4 regions of the Rhizobium sp. ZK1 genome follow, and region 1 is predicted to be linked to each of the others. Evidence: predicted binding sites of a transcription regulator. Region 1 holds the regulator's gene; each other region holds the start of a gene.
The links. Region 1 encodes LexA, which represses DNA repair genes until DNA is damaged. Its sites were predicted from a motif close to TGTTCNNNNTGTGTTCNG; they were not measured.
Positions count from the first base shown of each region.

Region 1 (4,548 bases):
CGATATCGATGACGTCAGGTCCGACCGTGCCTTTTCGGACGGCGAGGTCGACTGATTTGTCACCGATTTTGATTGTTGCGCTTTGATCCGTCATGCTGATCCTCCGGAGTGGCGGTGGCGCCGCAAAAGCGCCATAAGAGTTAAGCGTCCTAAGCGATAGCTATATGATCGCGAAGCTAATGCCAAGTTACCGTGATGCCATTTTGTGCATCGCGGCATCATCTTTTAGGCAGTGCAGCGATGAGCCCCATGCATATCAGAACACCATGATTTGACTGGATTTTTCGTTCGCGTGAATTTTCCTCGTATTTCAATCGATTATTGTTTGCGCGTTTTGAACACAGGTTGCATTCTGCCGATATCCGGGGGGCGGGTCCAAGCGATTATGACGGGGTTCGAGACAAGAGAACGGCAGGCGCAATCCGTTGATGCCAAGATGGATTTTGCCGATGTCGCACCGCGCGCCATTGTGACGCAACCGGTAAGGACGCAAGCTGCTGTTCCGCTGCAGCGGCGGCTGATTGGCATTGCGAAACAACACGCCGAATCGTCTATTCGCATGGCCGGGGAAGAGGCTGGCCACGGTCGCCTCATTCTCTTCTCGCCGGTCTTTCTCGGTGCGGGTGCCGCGACCTGGTTTCTGGCAGTTTCGGATTTTCCGGTCGTCTCGCTTGGTCTCTGCCTGTTTGTCCTCCTCCTTGCCGTTGCGCTCTGCGGATATGGCCGGACGCAATTGCGGGCGACGCTGCTTGCTCTGCTTCTCTTTGCCGGTGGAATGCTTTCGGCACAGGTCGAAACATGGCGGGCGCGGACCTTGATCCTGGATTCCGCCGTAACGACAACGGTGACCGGCCGCATCGAGCGTCGCGAAGGCGATGGAAGAGGGCGCTGGCGCTATATTCTTGCTGTTACCGGAACGGATGCTCCTGAGATCAAGCGTCCACCCAAGCGCATTTCCGTCCTGGTCCGGGGCGCCACGCAGCCCTTTGAGCTTGGTGACGTCATCGAGGGCAGGGCACGTCTCACGCCTCCGGCGGGACCGGCACTTCCCCACCTCAACGATTTTGCTTTCAGCGCCTATTTCGATGGCATTGGTGCCAACGGCTTTTTCTATGGTGCGCCGAAAAAGGCTGCGTCGCAGCCGCAGCAGGCGGGCTCGTTCGGTGAGGCGACCCTGGAATGGCTCTATCGGCTCAGGAGCGGCATCGGCGATCGAATCCGCTCCGTCCTGCCGGGTGATACCGGCGCCTTTGCTGCTTCACTTGTCACCGATGAGAGACGGGCGATCTCGGATGAAACGACCGAGGCGCTACGGCAATCCGGCCTTGCCCACATCATCGCGATCTCCGGTCTCAATATGGCGCTCTCCGCCGGCATCTTCTTTGTCGGCCTGCGGGTCATCCTCAGTCTTTTTCCCGCCATTGCCCAGGCATGGCCGACCAAGAAAATCGCGGCGGCCGGCGCGCTCGCTGCGGTGACGGCTTATTATCTGATCTCGGGTTTTGCCGTCTCCGCCGAACGCGCTTTCATCATGATGGCGATCATGCTGGTTGCCGTCTTCTTTGACCGGCCGTCGATCAGCCTTAGAAACGTGGCGCTGTCCGCGCTCCTAATCCTCGCAGTCTCGCCATCGGAGGTGCTGGGGCCGAGTTTCCAGATGTCCTTTGCCGCAACGCTTGCCCTGGTCGCCGGTTACGACCTCTGGAAAGTGCGTCCGATGCGGGAGAATGCCTTTGCCAAGCTGCCGATCCTCAAACCTGTCCTCATGATTGGCAGCTTCTTCGGCGGCATTTTCCTGACGTCGCTCATCGGCGGTTTCTCGACCGCGCTGTTTTCGATCGAGCATTTTCACCGGCTGACTGCCTACGGCCTGCCGGCAAATCTCGCGGCCATGCCTGTCATTTCCTTCATCGTCATGCCTGCCGGGATGCTGGCGATGCTGCTGATGCCTTTTGGCCTCGATGGCCCGATGTGGCAGGTCGCAGGCTTCGGGCTCGATCTGGTGATAAAAATCGCAAAGACGGTATCGAGCTGGGGCGGCAATATCGATGTGGGCCGTTTGCCCGGCTGGTACTTCCCGACAGCCGTCTTCGGGTTTCTGCTGCTAACCTTGCTCAGAACCAGACTGCGGCACGCCGGAACAGCAATCGTTGCGGTTTCCACGCTTGCCGTCGCGTTGCTTCCGGTCGAGGCGATGCCCGACATCACCATCGCCGAAGATGGCGGCCTGGTTGCTGTTGTCGATGGAGAGGCGATAGCTTCGAATCGCGAAAAGCCTCCTGCCTTCATCTTCGAACAATGGCAGCGGGCGCTTGCCATGGAAGAGCATCGAAAGCCGTTCATGCTCCAGGCTGTCAATGTCCCCGCTGCGCCTGAAGGCAAACGGCTGCAGCTGTCACGGGATCAGCAGGACGAAGCCAGAGCAGCAATGAGACATGCCGCAGCAAGCTCGCCATCGCGCTTCTCCTGCCAGAAGGGCGCCTGGTGCACTACCTTGCTCGGGAATGGAAAGAAACTGACGATCATCGACAATGCAGCCTATCTCGGGCCGGCCTGCGATACGGCCGATATCGTCGTTACCCCTGTCCGTTTGCCGTTTGACCATTGTCGCTCCGGCGCATTGCTCTTTACTGGCGAGACACTACGCAGAACAGGCTCCGTCGAACTTCGTTTTACCGATAAGGGAACTGAGATCACAACTGCATTCGACACGTTGCGACGGCCCTGGATGCGCCACCGTGCCTATGACTGGCGCAGCGACAGTTTCGCAGACGCCAGTACGTCACCGGTCAGTGATAGCGGCGAATGAGGCCGACGAGCTTGCCCTGGACCTTGACGCGATCCGGCGGGAAGATGCGCGTCTCATAAGCGGGGTTTGCTGCTTCGAGTGCAATCGATGCACCCTTGCGGCGAAAACGCTTGAGCGTCGCTTCCTCCTCGTCGACGAGTGCCACGACAATATCACCGGGATTGGCGGTGCTGCCGTTGCGGATGATGACCGTGTCGCCATCGAAGATGCCGGCTTCGATCATCGAGTCGCCACGAACCTCGAGCGCATAATGCTCACCCGAGCCCAGCATGTCGGCGGGAACATTGATGTCGTGCGTATTGTTCTGGATTGCCGAGATCGGCACGCCGGCGGCGATGCGCCCCATGACCGGCACAGAAATCGAATTGCCGTTGTCGGCAGCAGGTGCAGGCTTTGCCGGAGCGGGAGCCAACGGCTGAGGCTTTCCGAGGCTGCCCTCGATGACGCTCGGCGAAAAGCCGCGCCGAGGCTGCAGGCTTGGGCTGTAGGCTTCCGGCAACTTGATGACTTCGAGCGCGCGTGCCCGGTTCGGAAGCCGGCGAATGAAGCCGCGTTCCTCGAGCGCCGTGATCAGCCGGTGAATACCGGATTTCGAGGCCAGATCCAGCGCATCCTTCATCTCATCGAAAGACGGCGGAACGCCTGACTCCTTCATCCTTTCGTGAATGAAAAGAAGGAGTTCCTGTTGTTTGCGCGTGAGCATGGCGTCTAACCCCAGTCTTGAAACAAATCCAGAACGGACACTATATGTTCCATATGTGTTCCGCAAGTGGCTAAATTTTCGTAAAACTTCTGTTCATTCTGCTGAGAATTTTATTTTTATCTGCGGAAAGCCTGCCCGGCCTTGCTTCGTAGCGCCTGCTGAAGCACATCATCCTGGTGATGCTGGAGAGTAGCTGATGACCCAGGATATGCTTCCGATCGATCATCTCGTTTTGCCGGTTACCGATATCGAGCTTGCCCGCGAAAGGCTGGGCAAGCTCGGTTTCACCGTCGCGCCCGATGCCCGCCATCCCTTCGGCACTGAAAATGCCTGTGTTTTCTTTACCGATAAAACCTACCTTGAGCCATTGGGTGTCGCGAGTGTGGAGGAGAGCGAGGAGACGGCGCGTGAGGGCAATGTGTTCACTGCCCGCAATCAGGCTTTCCGTTTCCGCTGCGGCAGCGAGGGACTGTCCGCCATCGCCTTTGTGACAGCGGATGCGAAGCACGAACACGCTCGATTCGTGAAGAGTGGCATCAGTGCAGGTTCTGTGCTGCAGTTCGAACGTTCCGTGAAAATGCCTGACGGTGCAGAAAGTGTTGCCGGCTTCCGGCTCGCTTTCGCTGGTGACCTCCGGGCACCGGATTTTTTTCTCTTCGCTGTCGAGCGCATCAACCCGCTTCCGGCCGACCGCAGCGCGCTGGAGATCCATGCCAATGGCGTGACAGGCATTGCCGAGATCGCGCTCGCGGCGCCCGAGCCGACAGCTTTCGGCGAGTTCGTTCGCGCGGCGGCAAAAGCCGCTTCTGCGGATGTCACGAGTTTCGGGCTGGAGGTGCCGACCGGAAACGCAAAGATCAGCCTGATGACCCCAGAGGGGCTGGAGGCCTATTTCGATCTGGCGACGCCGGATAGCGATCGCGGCCTGCGCGGCCGGGCGATCCTCTTTGCGGTTGCTGATCTGGCCGTGACAGAAGCGCATTTGGCTGCTAACGGGGTGACCTATACACGCAAGGCCAACCGTATTCTTGTGAAG
Region 1 covers NZ_CP180586.1:1,500,112-1,504,659, forward strand. Annotated here, with positions in the region: gene gltA (citrate synthase) at 1-94, opposite strand, end outside; gene ACK9YZ_RS07795 (ComEC/Rec2 family competence protein) at 386-2,809, shown strand; gene lexA (transcriptional repressor LexA) at 2,790-3,512, opposite strand; gene ACK9YZ_RS07805 (VOC family protein) at 3,709-4,548, shown strand, end outside.

Region 2 (4,548 bases), 1.6 Mb from region 1:
ACGCCTTCATCGCCGACGAGAAACGCAAATATTACGGCGTGCAGTTCCATCCGGAGGTCGTGCATACGCCCGATGGCGCCAAGCTGATCGCGAATTTCATCCATAACATCGCCGGCATCCAGGGCGACTGGACCATGTCCGCCTACCGCCAGAAGGCCGTCGAGGACATCCGCAAGCAAGTCGGCGACAAGCGCGTCATCTGCGCGCTATCAGGCGGCGTGGATTCCTCGGTTGCAGCCTTGCTCATTCACGAAGCCGTCGGCGACCAGCTGACCTGCATCCTCGTCGACCACGGCCTTATGCGCAAGGACGAGGCCGCAGGCGTCGTCGCCATGTTCCGCGAGCACTACAATCTGCACCTGATCCATGTCGACGCCGCCGACCGCTTCATCGGCGAACTGGAAGGCGTTTCCGACCCGGAAACCAAGCGCAAGATCATCGGCCGCCTCTTCATCGAGACGTTCGAGGACGAAGCCAGGAAGCTCGGCGGCGCCGATTTCCTCGGCCAGGGCACGCTCTATCCTGATGTGATCGAGTCCGTTTCCTTCACCGGCGGCCCGTCGGTCACCATCAAGTCGCACCACAATGTCGGCGGCCTGCCGGAGCGCATGAAGATGCAGCTCGTCGAGCCGCTGCGCGAACTCTTCAAGGATGAAGTACGCACGCTCGGCAAGGAACTCGGCCTGCCGGACAGCTTTATCGGCCGCCATCCCTTCCCGGGTCCAGGCCTTGCCATCCGCTGCCCAGGCGGCATCACCCGCGAGAAGCTCGAGATCCTGCGTGAGGCCGATGCGATTTATCTCGACGAGATCCGCAAGGCCGGTCTCTATGACGCGATCTGGCAGGCTTTCGCCGTGCTGCTGCCCGTCCAGACCGTCGGCGTCATGGGCGACGGCCGCACCTACGAATTCGTCTGCGCGCTCCGCGCCGTGACCTCCGTCGACGGCATGACGGCGGATTTCTACCATTACGACATGGAATTCCTCGGCCGCGCCGCCACCCGCATCATCAACGAAGTCCGCGGTATCAACCGCGTGGTCTACGATGTGACGAGCAAACCGCCGGGCACGATCGAGTGGGAGTGAGGGGGGCGCGCTATCATTTCGATGAATTTGGCGATCTCAATTTTGATATAGGTTGATTTCTATCGAGAGATCAGTGAGCCAATTCGAAAAATCCTCGATCACGAAGTAAAGACGCCGTAAATCCAGGCACTCCGTAGCAATTCGAATGGAGCCATCCAGCTCGGTCCAATATCGGAAGGTTATCGAAGGCGGGTAGATAGAAGTCAGTTCAACTGCGCGCCCGAGCATATGCTCCAGCATTTGGCATCGCTAATCAAAATTGCTGGTGGCGTTTCGAAACGCTTCAACAAGCAATGCAAAAGTTCAATTTCCTCTTCATCACTTGCAGACATCATCACACACCAAAGGTCACTGACTATTTTTATCGTAGACGCGTTGCCACAAAATATAGCCACGCCAGGCTGCTGAGTGATTTTAACGCCCTAAAGTTCGGTAAGCACCGCGGCTCGCTGCCACTGGTCGGCTAAGAATTGCACCCCAAAAAAATCAACCTCGGAAAGCAAGGAAAAACAGCGCCACGCAAGGTTGCTGTTTGACCTTTTCATCTCATCACTGCGAAAGCCGCTGTTCCTTAAAGCCCGAGACGGGCCTCTCCCAGGGATGACCGCCGTCAACTCATCAACCCGAGGTAATCGATGCCAATCATTACATTTGCGAATACGAAAGGGGGCGCCGGCAAGACGACGGTCGCTCTCGTTCTTGCCACAGAACTGCCTCGCCGTGGCCATCGCGTTTCCGTTCTGGATGCCGATCCGCAGCAGTGGGCCAGCCGCTGGCACCGTCTGTCCGGTGAAGCAGCCGAATTCGCCGTGATCTCCAATGTCGCGGAAGATACGATCGAACAGCAGATCAAGGACCTAAAGAAGCGCGGCGGTTATATCATCGTCGACCTGCCGGCCGGCATGAGCCCATTGATGGCGAAGGCCATCGGCTTTTCCGATCATGTCATGGTTCCGGTGCAGGGCTGCGCCATGGATGCCGTCGGCGGCGCGCAGGTGCTGGAAATCATGAAGCAGCTTGCTTCCCAGCACGATATCCGCATCCCGCATTCGGTCGTCCTGACCCGCATCAGCTCGATCATCACCACGCGTGCGCTCCTGGCCGTCAAGGGACTGCTAGCGCAGCAGCAGGTGAACGTCATCGATACGGCACTGATCGAACGCGCCGCCTACCGCGACATGTTCGTCTCCGGCGGCAGCCTCTATACGATGGATCCTGCACGCGTCAGCAACCTCGACAAGGCGCAGGGCAATGCTCGTCTTTTGGCAGAGGACATTCTTCGTCTCGTGCCGCCAAAGTCCGCGCGCGCCAAGTCTTCGAAGAAGGCAACTGACGTCGTCAAGAGCGCGGCTTAAGACGCCATTCCCCGTTCATTCGATGCCTGCAAGCGGCTGCCTTTCGGTAGCCGTTTCTGTTTCGAGCATAACTTCTGCGATAAATGTTCTTGTTTTGTTCTTTACAAACAGATCGACTTCGGTAAGCTCCTTCTTGTGCAACAAGGAGGCGGGCGATGCAGTCCGTAGTTCAAATGCCTCACTTTCCACTCGATCCGAATGGCTCAGATCCCCGGAAGAAATCCACGCCCGTCGGGGAACGTCACCACCGGCTATTCTTCATGCTTCGCCCGACCATCGAAGCGGCTTGCGAAGCGCTGGAGATCGCTCAAGCCTATCGCAACGCCCACTCACTGACCGGACCTCCCCGGCCCCGCGAGTTGCTTCATGTCACGCTGAATGGTATCGGCGCCTACCGCAGGCTGCCGCAGGATATCGTGTTCGGCGCAGAACAGGTTGCTGCGACAGTGCGCGCCCGGCCGTTCGATCTCGTGCTCGATGAGGTCATGAGCTTCAGCCATCCAGGCGAGCCGCAGGCCTTCGTCATCTGCAGCAGGCAGGAAAACGAGGCGCTGCTAGATCTTCGTCGCCAGATCCAGGAGGGCTTATACGAGGCTGGATTACCCTATAACCTCGGCGGCCACCTGACGCCGCACATGACACTCCTCTACGATCGCAAGACCGTTCTGCCTGAAAAGCTTAACCGGCCAGTGCAGTGGAATATCCGGGAGTTCCTGCTGATCCACAGTATCTATGGAAAGAGCGAGCACAAGGTCGTCGGCCGTTGGCCGCTGCTCGGCTGAGTCGCGCTTGCGCCTTGGAGGGGGATTCGCATAAGACTCCCCACCCAATACGAAATGCGGAGCAAGACAGTGGACGTTTCAGAGGTCATCATCCCCGGCGATACTCCCGGCGTCGAATGGCGGTTGCCAGTCATGCGTTTCAAGGGAAATGATCCTGCCGCGCCCAAGGTCTATATCCAGGCCGCACTGCATGCGAACGAACTGCCGGGAACGGCGCTGGCGCATTTCCTCTGCGGCAAGTTACGGGAGGCCGAAAGCGAAGGGCGGATCACCGGTGATATCACGCTCGTGCCTCAGGCAAACCCGATCGGAGCGGCACAATCGCATTTCGGCGAACTGCAAGGCCGGTTCGATCTCGGTTCGAGGACCAATTTCAACCGCGACTTTCCGCTGATCTCCGTCCGTGACCAGCCAGAACTCATTGACGAGCTTGATAAATATCCGGCTGCCGATCGGCTGAAGCGGGAGCTGATCCATATGGCGCTCGACGCCGATCTTGTGATCGACCTGCATTGCGACGATGAATCGCTGCAATATGCCTATATCGACGAAGCTTTCTGGCCAGAGGCGGCGGATCTTGCGAGCGCGCTCGATATGGAAGCGGTACTGCTTTCGGATGGTGAGAGCTCAGCCTTCGAAGAAGCGGTTAGCTTCGCCTGGAAATATGAGGTGCCGGGCGAGCGCAAAGCAAGGCTTCCGGGCAAGCTTTCCGTGACGGTGGAACTGCGCGGCCGGCGCGATGTCTATCCTGGCATGGCCGACAAAGACGCCGAAGGTCTTCTGCAGTTCCTAATCGGGCGCGGTGTTGTCAGCGGCAAAGCGGCCGGAGATGCTTCCTTCTCCGGGCCGGCCGTGCCGCTCGACAATGTCGAGATTGTTCGCGCGCCGCAGGGCGGCACCGTGCTGTTTCACCGCAATATCGGCGAGCGTGTTTCGGAAGGAGAGCTTCTGGCCACGATCGTCACCCGCCCGGGCTTTGCCGAAGGCGATATCGATATCCGCGCGCCACAGGACGGGCTGCTGCTCACCCGCACGTCCGATCGGCTCGTACGCCGGCGTGGCGACCTGATGAAGATCGCGGCCGACCGACCGAGCAAGGCAACGCGAAAGGCCGGTACGCTGGAAGACTGACCGGCGTTCTTTTCCACATGCGCATGTAAGGCGCCGCGCAACTGTCACACAGGCTTCAAAAAAATCCGCCAAGCCGTGGCAGACATGTTGCGAAGGAGCTTTCATGCCGCATTACGACATTGCGATCGTCGGCGCGGGTATTGTCGGGCTGGCGCATGCGTTGGCGGCGGCAAAGCGCGGCAAACGGGTCGTCGT
Region 2 covers NZ_CP180586.1:4,435,198-4,439,745, reverse strand. Annotated here, with positions in the region: gene guaA (glutamine-hydrolyzing GMP synthase) at 1-1,085, shown strand, start outside; gene ACK9YZ_RS22315 (AAA family ATPase) at 1,721-2,440, shown strand; gene ACK9YZ_RS22310 (2'-5' RNA ligase family protein) at 2,596-3,222, shown strand; gene ACK9YZ_RS22305 (succinylglutamate desuccinylase/aspartoacylase family protein) at 3,292-4,353, shown strand; gene ACK9YZ_RS22300 (TIGR03364 family FAD-dependent oxidoreductase) at 4,457-4,548, shown strand, end outside.
Region 2: a site for LexA is predicted at 2,525-2,542, ahead of ACK9YZ_RS22310 (2'-5' RNA ligase family protein). Genes of this name have one in related genera too.

Region 3 (4,548 bases), 280 kb from region 1:
GAAATCATGGAAGAGCTGGAAGGCAAGGTGGACATCGTCGTTTCCGACGTGGTGATGCCGGAGATGGACGGACCTTCACTGCTGCGCGAATTGCGCAAGAACTATCCGGACCTGAAGTTCATTTTCGTGTCAGGCTATGCCGAGGATGCATTCGCCCGCAACCTGCCGCCGGAAGCCAAATTCGGCTTCCTGCCGAAGCCGTTTTCGCTGAAGCAGCTGGCCGTGGTGGTGAAAGAGACGCTGGATAGCTGAAGATTACCGTCTGGCGGTTACCGGAGAGACCGTGCCGTGGGGCACACCCTATCGGCAGGCAGTGGCCAAACGCACAGCCCAAAAATAGGGCGGGACCAGCCCGCCCCATCAAAAATCACTCGCCAAGCGCCACGGCAATCTCCGCCGCCAGGCGCGCATTGTTCTCCACAAGCGCAATATTGGTCTTCAGGCTCTGGCCGTCCGTCAGGTCGAAGATCGTGCTCAGCAGGTAAGGCGTTACCGCCTTGCCGGTGATTTCGTCGCGCTCGGCGCTGTCGAGCGCGCGCTCGATATAGATCTCCATTTCCTCGCGGGCGATTTCGTCGGCTTCCGGGACAGGATTGGCGATCAGCATGCCGCCTTCGATGCCAAGCTGCTCGCGGGTTGTCTGGAAATTGGCGATCGCGGCCGGGCTGTTCAGGGTCAGAGGGCTGCGGATGCCTGAGGAGCGCGACCAGAAGGCGGGGAATTCATCGCTTTCATAGGTGACGACGGGCACGCCGCGGGTTTCCAGCACTTCCAGCGTCTTCGGAATATCGAGGATCGCCTTGGCGCCGGCGCAGACGACGATGACGCCGGTGCGGGCGAGCTCTTCGAGGTCGGCGGAGATATCGAATGTTTCTTCGGCGCCACGATGCACGCCGCCAATACCGCCGGTCGCGAAGACCCTGATGCCGGCGCGAGCTGCCGCGATCATCGTAGCGGCAACGGTGGTCGCACCGGTGCGGCGTTCGGCGATCGCGAAGGCGATATCGGCGCGCGAGATCTTCATCACGTCCTTGGCCTGGGCGAGCTGCTCCAGCTCTGCAGCTTCGAGGCCGATATGCAGCGTGCCGTGGATAACGGCGATGGTCGCGGGAACGGCACCCTGATCGCGGATGATCGCTTCGACGCTGCGCGCCATTTCGATATTGCCGGGATAGGGCATGCCATGGGTGATGATGGTCGATTCGAGCGCCACGATCGGGGCGCCGCGCTGCTTGGCTGCGGCCACTTCCTTCGAGTAGGAGATCGGCAGCAGGGGCGAGATGGGTTTGGTCATGATCCGTATCCGTTTATCGATTTAGCGGCTTCAATGCAGAATTCTCGCCGCCGGGACAAGCGAAAGCATGTCTCGGAGCAGTTCCGGCGAAAGATTTTCGTTCACGGCATGCGATGATTGCACGGTCAATGCTGCCGCCGCCGCGCCATGACGGACCGCCTCTTCGAGCGGCAGGCCACGCATGAGCGCAGAGAGCGTGCCGGCTGCCAGCGAATCTCCCGCGCCGGTGACATCGGCGACAATGTCCGAAATCGGTGGCTGAAGGACAAACGCACGTCCATCCTTGAAGGCGACGAGTTCGCGCTGACCGCGGGTGACGACCGCACCACCAATGCCGATGTCACCGAGCAGGGACGGCCAGGCGGTCGCGTCTTCCGGACGGTCACCGACAAGGGCCGCAGCCTCGGCCTCATTGAGGAAGAGATAGTCGATGCCATCGAGGCAGGGCAGGAGGCGCACGACCTTGGCCGGCGAAATGGCGATTGCCGCGACCGGCTTGCCGAGTGCCTTTGCCTTTGCGACGATCGCCACTGCCGTTTCCTCCGGCAGGTTGGCATCGAAGAGGATGAAATCGGTGGCGGCGAAGGCGTCGCGCACCCAGCGGATCGAGAGCCGCCGCGGCGCGAAGAAGCGGTAGAGGTCCATATCCGCCAGCGCGATGACGAGGTTGCCGTCCTTCTCGATGATCGCCGTATAGCTCGGCGTCTTGCGATCGAGGAACACGAAGGGGCGGTCGTTGATGCCGGCAAAGTCGGCCGCCTCGCTCACCATCTCGCCGATCGGGTCACCGCCGCGTGGCGAAATCATCGTTACGTCGAAACCGAGTCGGGCGAGATTACGCGCCGCATTGAAGCCACCGCCGCCCGGTTCCTCGAACCATGTTCCGGGGTTGCTGGCACCAGGCGCCGTCTCTCCGGCAATGCGGCCGCGGCGATCGATATGGGCGCCGCCGAGGACGAGAATCTTGCGGCTCATTTCTGCACTCCCCAAGCGAATCGAATGGTGGGCAAAGCTGCCGCATTCACTTGCCGAAACGCATTAAGCCGTTGCTTTGCATCGATAAAACAAAAATAGAACACGGGCCGTTTTACCTTTTTCTTTCAATTATTTGCAACCCCATTGCGAAATAAGAACAAATGGGGTACAAACTTCACATCAGCGGCGACATTGCTTGAGCAGCGTCAATAACCTAAAGGTGGATCGAATGTCTCAGAATTCATTGCGGCTCGTAGAGGACAAATCGGTGGACAAAAGCAAGGCGCTCGAAGCGGCACTCTCACAGATCGAGCGGTCGTTCGGCAAGGGCTCGATCATGAAACTCGGCTCGAACGAGAACATCGTCGAGATCGAAACGGTTTCCACGGGTTCGCTCAGCCTCGATATCGCTCTCGGCATCGGCGGTCTGCCGAAGGGTCGTATCATCGAGATCTACGGTCCGGAAAGCTCCGGTAAGACGACGCTCGCGCTGCAGACCATTGCCGAAGCGCAGAAGAAGGGCGGCATCTGCGCCTTCGTCGATGCCGAACATGCGCTCGATCCGGTCTATGCCCGCAAGCTCGGCGTCGACCTGCAGAACCTTTTGATCTCCCAGCCGGACACCGGCGAACAGGCGCTTGAAATCACCGATACGCTGGTGCGCTCCGGCGCCATCGACGTGCTCGTCGTCGACTCGGTTGCAGCGCTGACGCCGCGCGCCGAAATCGAAGGCGAAATGGGCGACAACCTGCCGGGCATGCAGGCCCGTCTGATGAGCCAGGCGCTGCGCAAGCTGACGGCTTCGATCTCCAAATCGAATACGATGGTGATCTTCATCAACCAGATCCGCATGAAGATCGGCGTCATGTTCGGTTCGCCGGAAACGACGACCGGCGGTAACGCGCTCAAGTTCTACGCCTCCGTCCGTCTCGACATCCGCCGCATCGGCCAGGTCAAGGAACGCGAAGAGGTGATCGGCAACCAGACGCGCGTCAAGGTCGTCAAGAACAAGATGGCGCCTCCCTTCAAGCAGGTCGAATTCGACATCATGTATGGCGAAGGCGTCTCCAAGACCGGCGAACTCGTCGATCTCGGCGTCAAGGCCGGCATCGTCGAGAAATCGGGCGCCTGGTTCTCCTACAACAGCCAGCGCCTCGGCCAGGGCCGCGAAAACGCCAAGACTTTTCTGCGCGACAATCCGGATCTCGCCCGCGAGATCGAAACGGCGCTTCGCCAGAATGCCGGCCTGATCGCCGACCGCTTCCTGCAGAATGGCGGACCTGACGCCGGTGACGATGCAGGTGATGGCGATATGTAATTTTCGCCTCTACTGTTGAAGCAGATTTCCTGCCGGCCGCATTCCCCAACGAGAATGCGGCCGGTTTTGTTTGTTTGCTGGACAGTGGCTAGGTCGAACGATAAAAGCCGATGGATTTAATTTTACCTGCCTGCAGGCAGCATCGAAGGGCATGAAATGAGCGGTGTAAACGATATCCGGTCGACCTTCCTCGACTACTTCAAGAAGAACGGCCACGAGATCGTTCCATCGAGCCCGCTCGTGCCGCGCAACGATCCGACGCTGATGTTCACCAATGCCGGCATGGTGCAGTTCAAGAACGTTTTCACCGGTCTCGAAAAGCGTCCCTATTCGACGGCGACCACCTCGCAGAAGTGCGTGCGCGCCGGCGGCAAGCATAACGACCTCGACAATGTCGGCTATACCGCGCGCCACCTGACATTCTTCGAAATGCTCGGCAACTTCTCCTTCGGCGACTATTTCAAGGAGAATGCGATCGAGCTTGCCTGGAAGCTCGTCACCGAAGGTTTCGACCTGCCGAAGAATCGCCTGCTGGTAACCGTCTATTCCGAAGATGAAGAGGCTGCGACGCTCTGGAAGAAGATCGCCGGTTTCTCCGACGACAAGATCATCCGCATCCCGACGTCGGACAATTTCTGGCAGATGGGCGATACCGGCCCCTGCGGTCCGTGCTCGGAAATCTTCATCGACCAGGGCGAGAATATCTGGGGCGGCCCTCCCGGCTCGCCGGAAGAAGATGGCGACCGGTTCCTGGAATTCTGGAACCTCGTCTTCATGCAGTTCGAACAGACCGAGCCCGGCGTGCGCAACCCGCTGCCGCGTCCGTCTATCGATACAGGCATGGGTCTGGAGCGCATGGCCGCCGTTCTGCAGGGCGTCCAGAGCGTCTTCGACACCGACCTGTTCCGCACCCTGATCGGCGCCATCGAAGATACGATGGGCGTAAAGGCTGAAGGTTCCG
Region 3 covers NZ_CP180586.1:1,779,217-1,783,764, reverse strand. Annotated here, with positions in the region: gene cckA (cell cycle histidine kinase CckA) at 1-252, shown strand, start outside; gene ACK9YZ_RS09170 (pseudouridine-5'-phosphate glycosidase) at 368-1,294, opposite strand; gene ACK9YZ_RS09165 (carbohydrate kinase family protein) at 1,325-2,269, opposite strand; gene recA (recombinase RecA) at 2,499-3,587, shown strand; gene alaS (alanine--tRNA ligase) at 3,744-4,548, shown strand, end outside.
Region 3: a site for LexA is predicted at 2,355-2,372, ahead of recA (recombinase RecA). Genes of this name have one in related genera too.

Region 4 (4,548 bases), 1.2 Mb from region 1:
CCAAGCAGCTTCAGGTGCCGGGAGATGCGGGGTTGGGATTGACCGAGAATTTCCGTAAGATCTGTGACGGTAAGATCCCCCGCCGCCAGTAGCGCGAGGAGCCGCAGGCGCGTCGGTTCGCCGGCCGCCTTCAAGACGTCCACCAGCGCATCCAGTCCAAGCCTTAAGGGTTCGCTCATATCCTACCCAATCAAGATATAAAGATATCTTTATGTGATTTGGATAGCGGAGGCAAGCGGCATTTCACCGATTTGCGAAATTGCCTGTATCGATAACGACAGCAGACATTAAAAAAGCCCCGGACCAACCGGGGCTTCGAAATGCACGAAAAACCGATTAGCGGGTCAGACGCTTGTGAGCCTGGCTGCCGGGATTGAGGGCGTCGGGGCCAAGACGGCGGATCTTGTCCTGTTCATAATCCTCGAAGTTGCCTTCGAACCACTCGACATGGCCGTCGCCTTCAAACGCGAGAATATGCGTGGCCAGACGGTCGAGGAACATGCGATCGTGGCTGATGATAATGGCGCAGCCGGCAAATGCTTCCAGCGCGCTTTCCAGAGCACCAAGCGTTTCCGTATCGAGGTCGTTGGTCGGTTCGTCGAGCAGCAGAACGTTGCCGCCGGCCTTCAACATCTTGGCAAGGTGAACGCGGTTGCGCTGACCACCCGAAAGATTGCCGACCTTCTGCTGCTGATCGCCGCCCTTGAAGTTGAAGGCGCCGCAATAGGCGCGCGAGTTCATGTCGAACTTGCCAAGCTTGATGACTTCGGCGCCGCCGGAGATTTCTTCCCAGACGGTCTTGTTGCCATCAAGCGCATCGCGGCTCTGGTCGACATAACCGAGATGCACGGTCTCGCCGATGCGGATCGAACCACTGTCGGGCTTTTCCTGGCCGGTGATCATCTTGAACAGCGTCGTCTTGCCGGCGCCGTTCGGGCCGATAATGCCGACGATGCCGCCCGGCGGCAGCTTGATCGACAGATCGTTGATCAGCGTGCGGCCCTCGAAGCCCTTGGTGATACCGTCCATCTCGATGACCACCTGACCGAGGCGCTCGCTGACCGGGATAATGATCTGCGCGTCGCCCGGACGCTGTTTCTCGGCGGCCTCGACCAGTTGCTCGTAAGACTTGATACGCGCCTTGGACTTGGCCTGACGGGCCTTCGGGCTGGAGGCGATCCATTCCTGTTCGCGGCTGATGGCCTTCTGGCGACCCGCCTCTTCGCGGTTTTCCTGCAGCATGCGCTTGGCCTTCGCCTGCAGGTAGGCCGAGTAGTTGCCTTCGTAAGGAATGCCGCGGCCGCGGTCGAGTTCGAGGATCCAGCCGGTGACGTTATCCAGGAAGTAGCGATCGTGGGTGATCATCATTACGGCGCCCGGATAGTCGCGCAGATGCTTTTCGAGCCAGGCGATGGTTTCGGCGTCAAGATGGTTGGTCGGTTCGTCGAGCAGCAGCAGGTCCGGCTGCGACAGAAGCAGGCGGCAGAGCGCGATACGGCGGCGCTCACCGCCCGACAGCGTCGTGACATCCGCGTCGCGCGGCGGGCAGCGCAGGGCTTCCATCGCCATCTCGACCTGGCTTTCCAGATCCCAGAGGTTCTGGCTGTCAATGATATCCTGGAGCTTCGCACCCTCTTCCGCCGTCTCGTCGGAATAGTTCATCATCAATTCGTTGTAGCGATCGACGATCGCCGTCTTGGAGGCAACACCTTCCATGACGTTCTCGAACACCGTCTTGCTGGGGTCGAGTTTCGGTTCCTGCTCCAGATAGCCGACCGTCGCGCCTTCGGCGAGCCAGGCTTCCCCGGTGTATTCCTTGTCCTGGCCGGCAATGATGCGCAGCACGGTGGACTTACCGGCACCGTTCGGACCCAGGATACCGATCTTGGCATCGGGATAAAAGGAAAGATGGATATTCTCGAGGATCTTCTTATTGCCATAGGCCTTGTTGAGGCCGGACATATGATAGATGAACTGGCGTGCCATGCTGGGATGCTCCGGGCGGAAACTTGAAATCGTGGCCGCTATGTAGGCGAAACCACGCCCGCGGGCAACGCCGAAACCCTGTTTCGTCAGGATTTCGGCATGTTTCCATCAGAAGCCGGCGGCATCCACAAGGCCTTCATCGCAGCCGAAGGACGTCTGCCCTGCCCCTTGGATGAGGCCGCCGAGGCCCTTCTCCTTCGCTTGCGCCGAAACGGCATCCTGCGAAAGCCCGATCGTCAGCTCGCTGATCACTCTGATATTGCCGACGCGGCGGCAGCTCATTTTCACGCGGTCGCTGGCACCGGCCCCAAAGCTCTTGTCGAAAGCCGCCTTGATCGCATCGGATTTCAGCGTCTTGCCGACGTTGGCGGCGAAGAGATCGCGCACGGCCGAAGCATTGAGATCGCCCATCAGGTGAATGGCGGTGGCGAAATATTCGTCGGCGCTCATCTTCGTGCAAGTGCCGTGCTTGATCCACTCATGCCGCTCGAGCCCCGATTGCGTGCCGGGCATCGCCTTGTCGAGCGCGCTCTTCGTCTCGGCCGAAAGGCTCACTGTCGGCAGGTTCGTCCACTGGCCGTCCTTGTCGGCGGCTTTCTGGTCGGCGGGTACGCCGCAATAGTCCTTCCGCATCGGCCACAGACCGTGGAGAGAAAAGTTGGTGGCGTCATAACGCTCGCCGCCCTGGCTGGCGCATTCGGCCTTCTTCTGGTTGGTCTGGCAGAATGCCGGTTGCCAGCTTGCCGCAAGGATGAAACGCGTGCGCCCGCTTTCTTGCGCGGATACGGGTCCGACTGACGACAGCGAAAGGAAGAGAATGGAAACCGAAAGGAAAAACTTACCCATTGATAGCCCCGACAAAGAACAATACAGGAACAAACAAGCATGAAGCCGAAAATTGCGCAACCCTGAATCGCAGCAAAATCGCGCTTTCTCATGTATGAGGAGAACCGCAATATTGCATTTGTCCTGCGATCTGGTCTTTTGGGCGCGGGAGGAATGCATGTTTTCCGAGACATTGCCGGCTTCAGAATGCCGGGGCTTCGCTTGCGTGCCATCACCAGCCTGCAGAGGGCCAGGCGCACGCTATCCTGATGATTTCACACGGGCTTGCCGAACATTCCCGCCGTTACCGGCGCCTTGCCGAGGCCATGGCGGCAAGAGGTTATCATGTCTATGCGCATGACCATCGCGGCCACGGCGAGACAAGCGCGCCCGATGCACCGCTCGGCCGCTTCGCGAGACGGGGCGGCATAGAGCGCGTCATCAACGATATCGCCGCCGTGCATGACTTTGCCACGCCCCGCCACCCCGGCCTGCCCGTCATCCTCCTCGGCCATTCGATGGGCGGCCTGATCGCCCTCAATGCCGCCGCCGATCTCCCCGGCCGTTTCGCAGCCCTTGCCGTCTGGAATTCGAATTTTGCGGTTGGACTTTCCGGCCGCGTTGCGCAGGCGATCCTGCTTGCCGAACGCATGCTCAAAGGCTCGGATGTGCCAAGCGACATGCTGCCGAGGCTGACATTTTCCGCCTGGGGCAAATCCATTCCCAACCACCGAACGGAATTCGACTGGCTGTCGCACGATCCGGCCGAGGTCAATGCCTATATCGCCGATCCGCTCTGCGGCTTCGGCCCCTCGGTATCGCTCTGGCTCGATATCTTCGCCCTCACCTTCCGCGGCATCGAGAAGGAGCGGCTCGAGAGGCTGCCGAAAGACCTGCCGATCCATCTGGTCGGCGGCGGTCAGGACCCGGCAACCATCAATGGAAAAGCCGTCCTCTCGCTGTCAAAGCGTTTAAGAAGTCAGGGCTTTTCCCGTATCAGGACGGAGATATATCAGGACATGCGACATGAAACGCTGAACGAGATCGGCGCGCAAACGGCAATTGCGGATTTCGCCGGCTGGTGCGACGCGGCGATCCGCGCGGTCCCGAGCGAAAGGATCTGAGATGACGAGCACGAGTTCCATACGCCATCCCGCCGCCTCCGAGGTGACGTTTGGCCTGCTTTTTATGTTCTTGTCGGTGATGATCTCGCCGCTGATCGACATCTTCTCGAAGCTCGCGACCGCGACGATCTCGTCCACCGAAGTCGCTGGCTTCCGCTTCGTCATCCAGTCGCTCACCATGCTGCCTTTCGTCTTCCTGCGCGGCGCGAAAATCCAGTTTTCGCTGAAGCAGAGCTGGTATCATGCCATCCGTGGCGCCATGGTCACTATTTCGATGATCTGCTTCGTCACGACGCTGAAGGTCATGGCAGTTGCCGATGCCATCGCCATCTTCTTCGTCGAGCCGATCATTCTGACGATCCTCGGCAGCATTTTCCTGAAGGAAACGATCGGCTGGCGGCGCTACAGCGCCTGCGCCGTCGGCTTCCTGGGCGCCCTGCTGATCATCCAGCCGAGCTTCGAACAGGTCGGCTATATCGCTCTGCTGCCCGTCGTCAGCGCCTTCTGCATCGCCGTCTTCGCGCTGATGACACGGGTACTATCGCACCGCGAAGATCCCTGGGCCATGCAGTTCCAGACCGGCCTCTTGGGCATTTTCTTCTGCGCCGTTATC
Region 4 covers NZ_CP180586.1:2,678,105-2,682,652, forward strand. Annotated here, with positions in the region: gene ACK9YZ_RS13840 (ArsR/SmtB family transcription factor) at 1-179, opposite strand, end outside; gene ettA (energy-dependent translational throttle protein EttA) at 337-1,986, opposite strand; gene ACK9YZ_RS13850 (ribonuclease T2 family protein) at 2,095-2,832, opposite strand; partial or broken gene ACK9YZ_RS13855 (alpha/beta fold hydrolase) at 2,990-3,935, shown strand; gene ACK9YZ_RS13860 (DMT family transporter) at 3,937-4,548, shown strand, end outside.
Region 4: a site for LexA is predicted at 2,847-2,864, ahead of ACK9YZ_RS13850 (ribonuclease T2 family protein). Genes of this name have one in related genera too.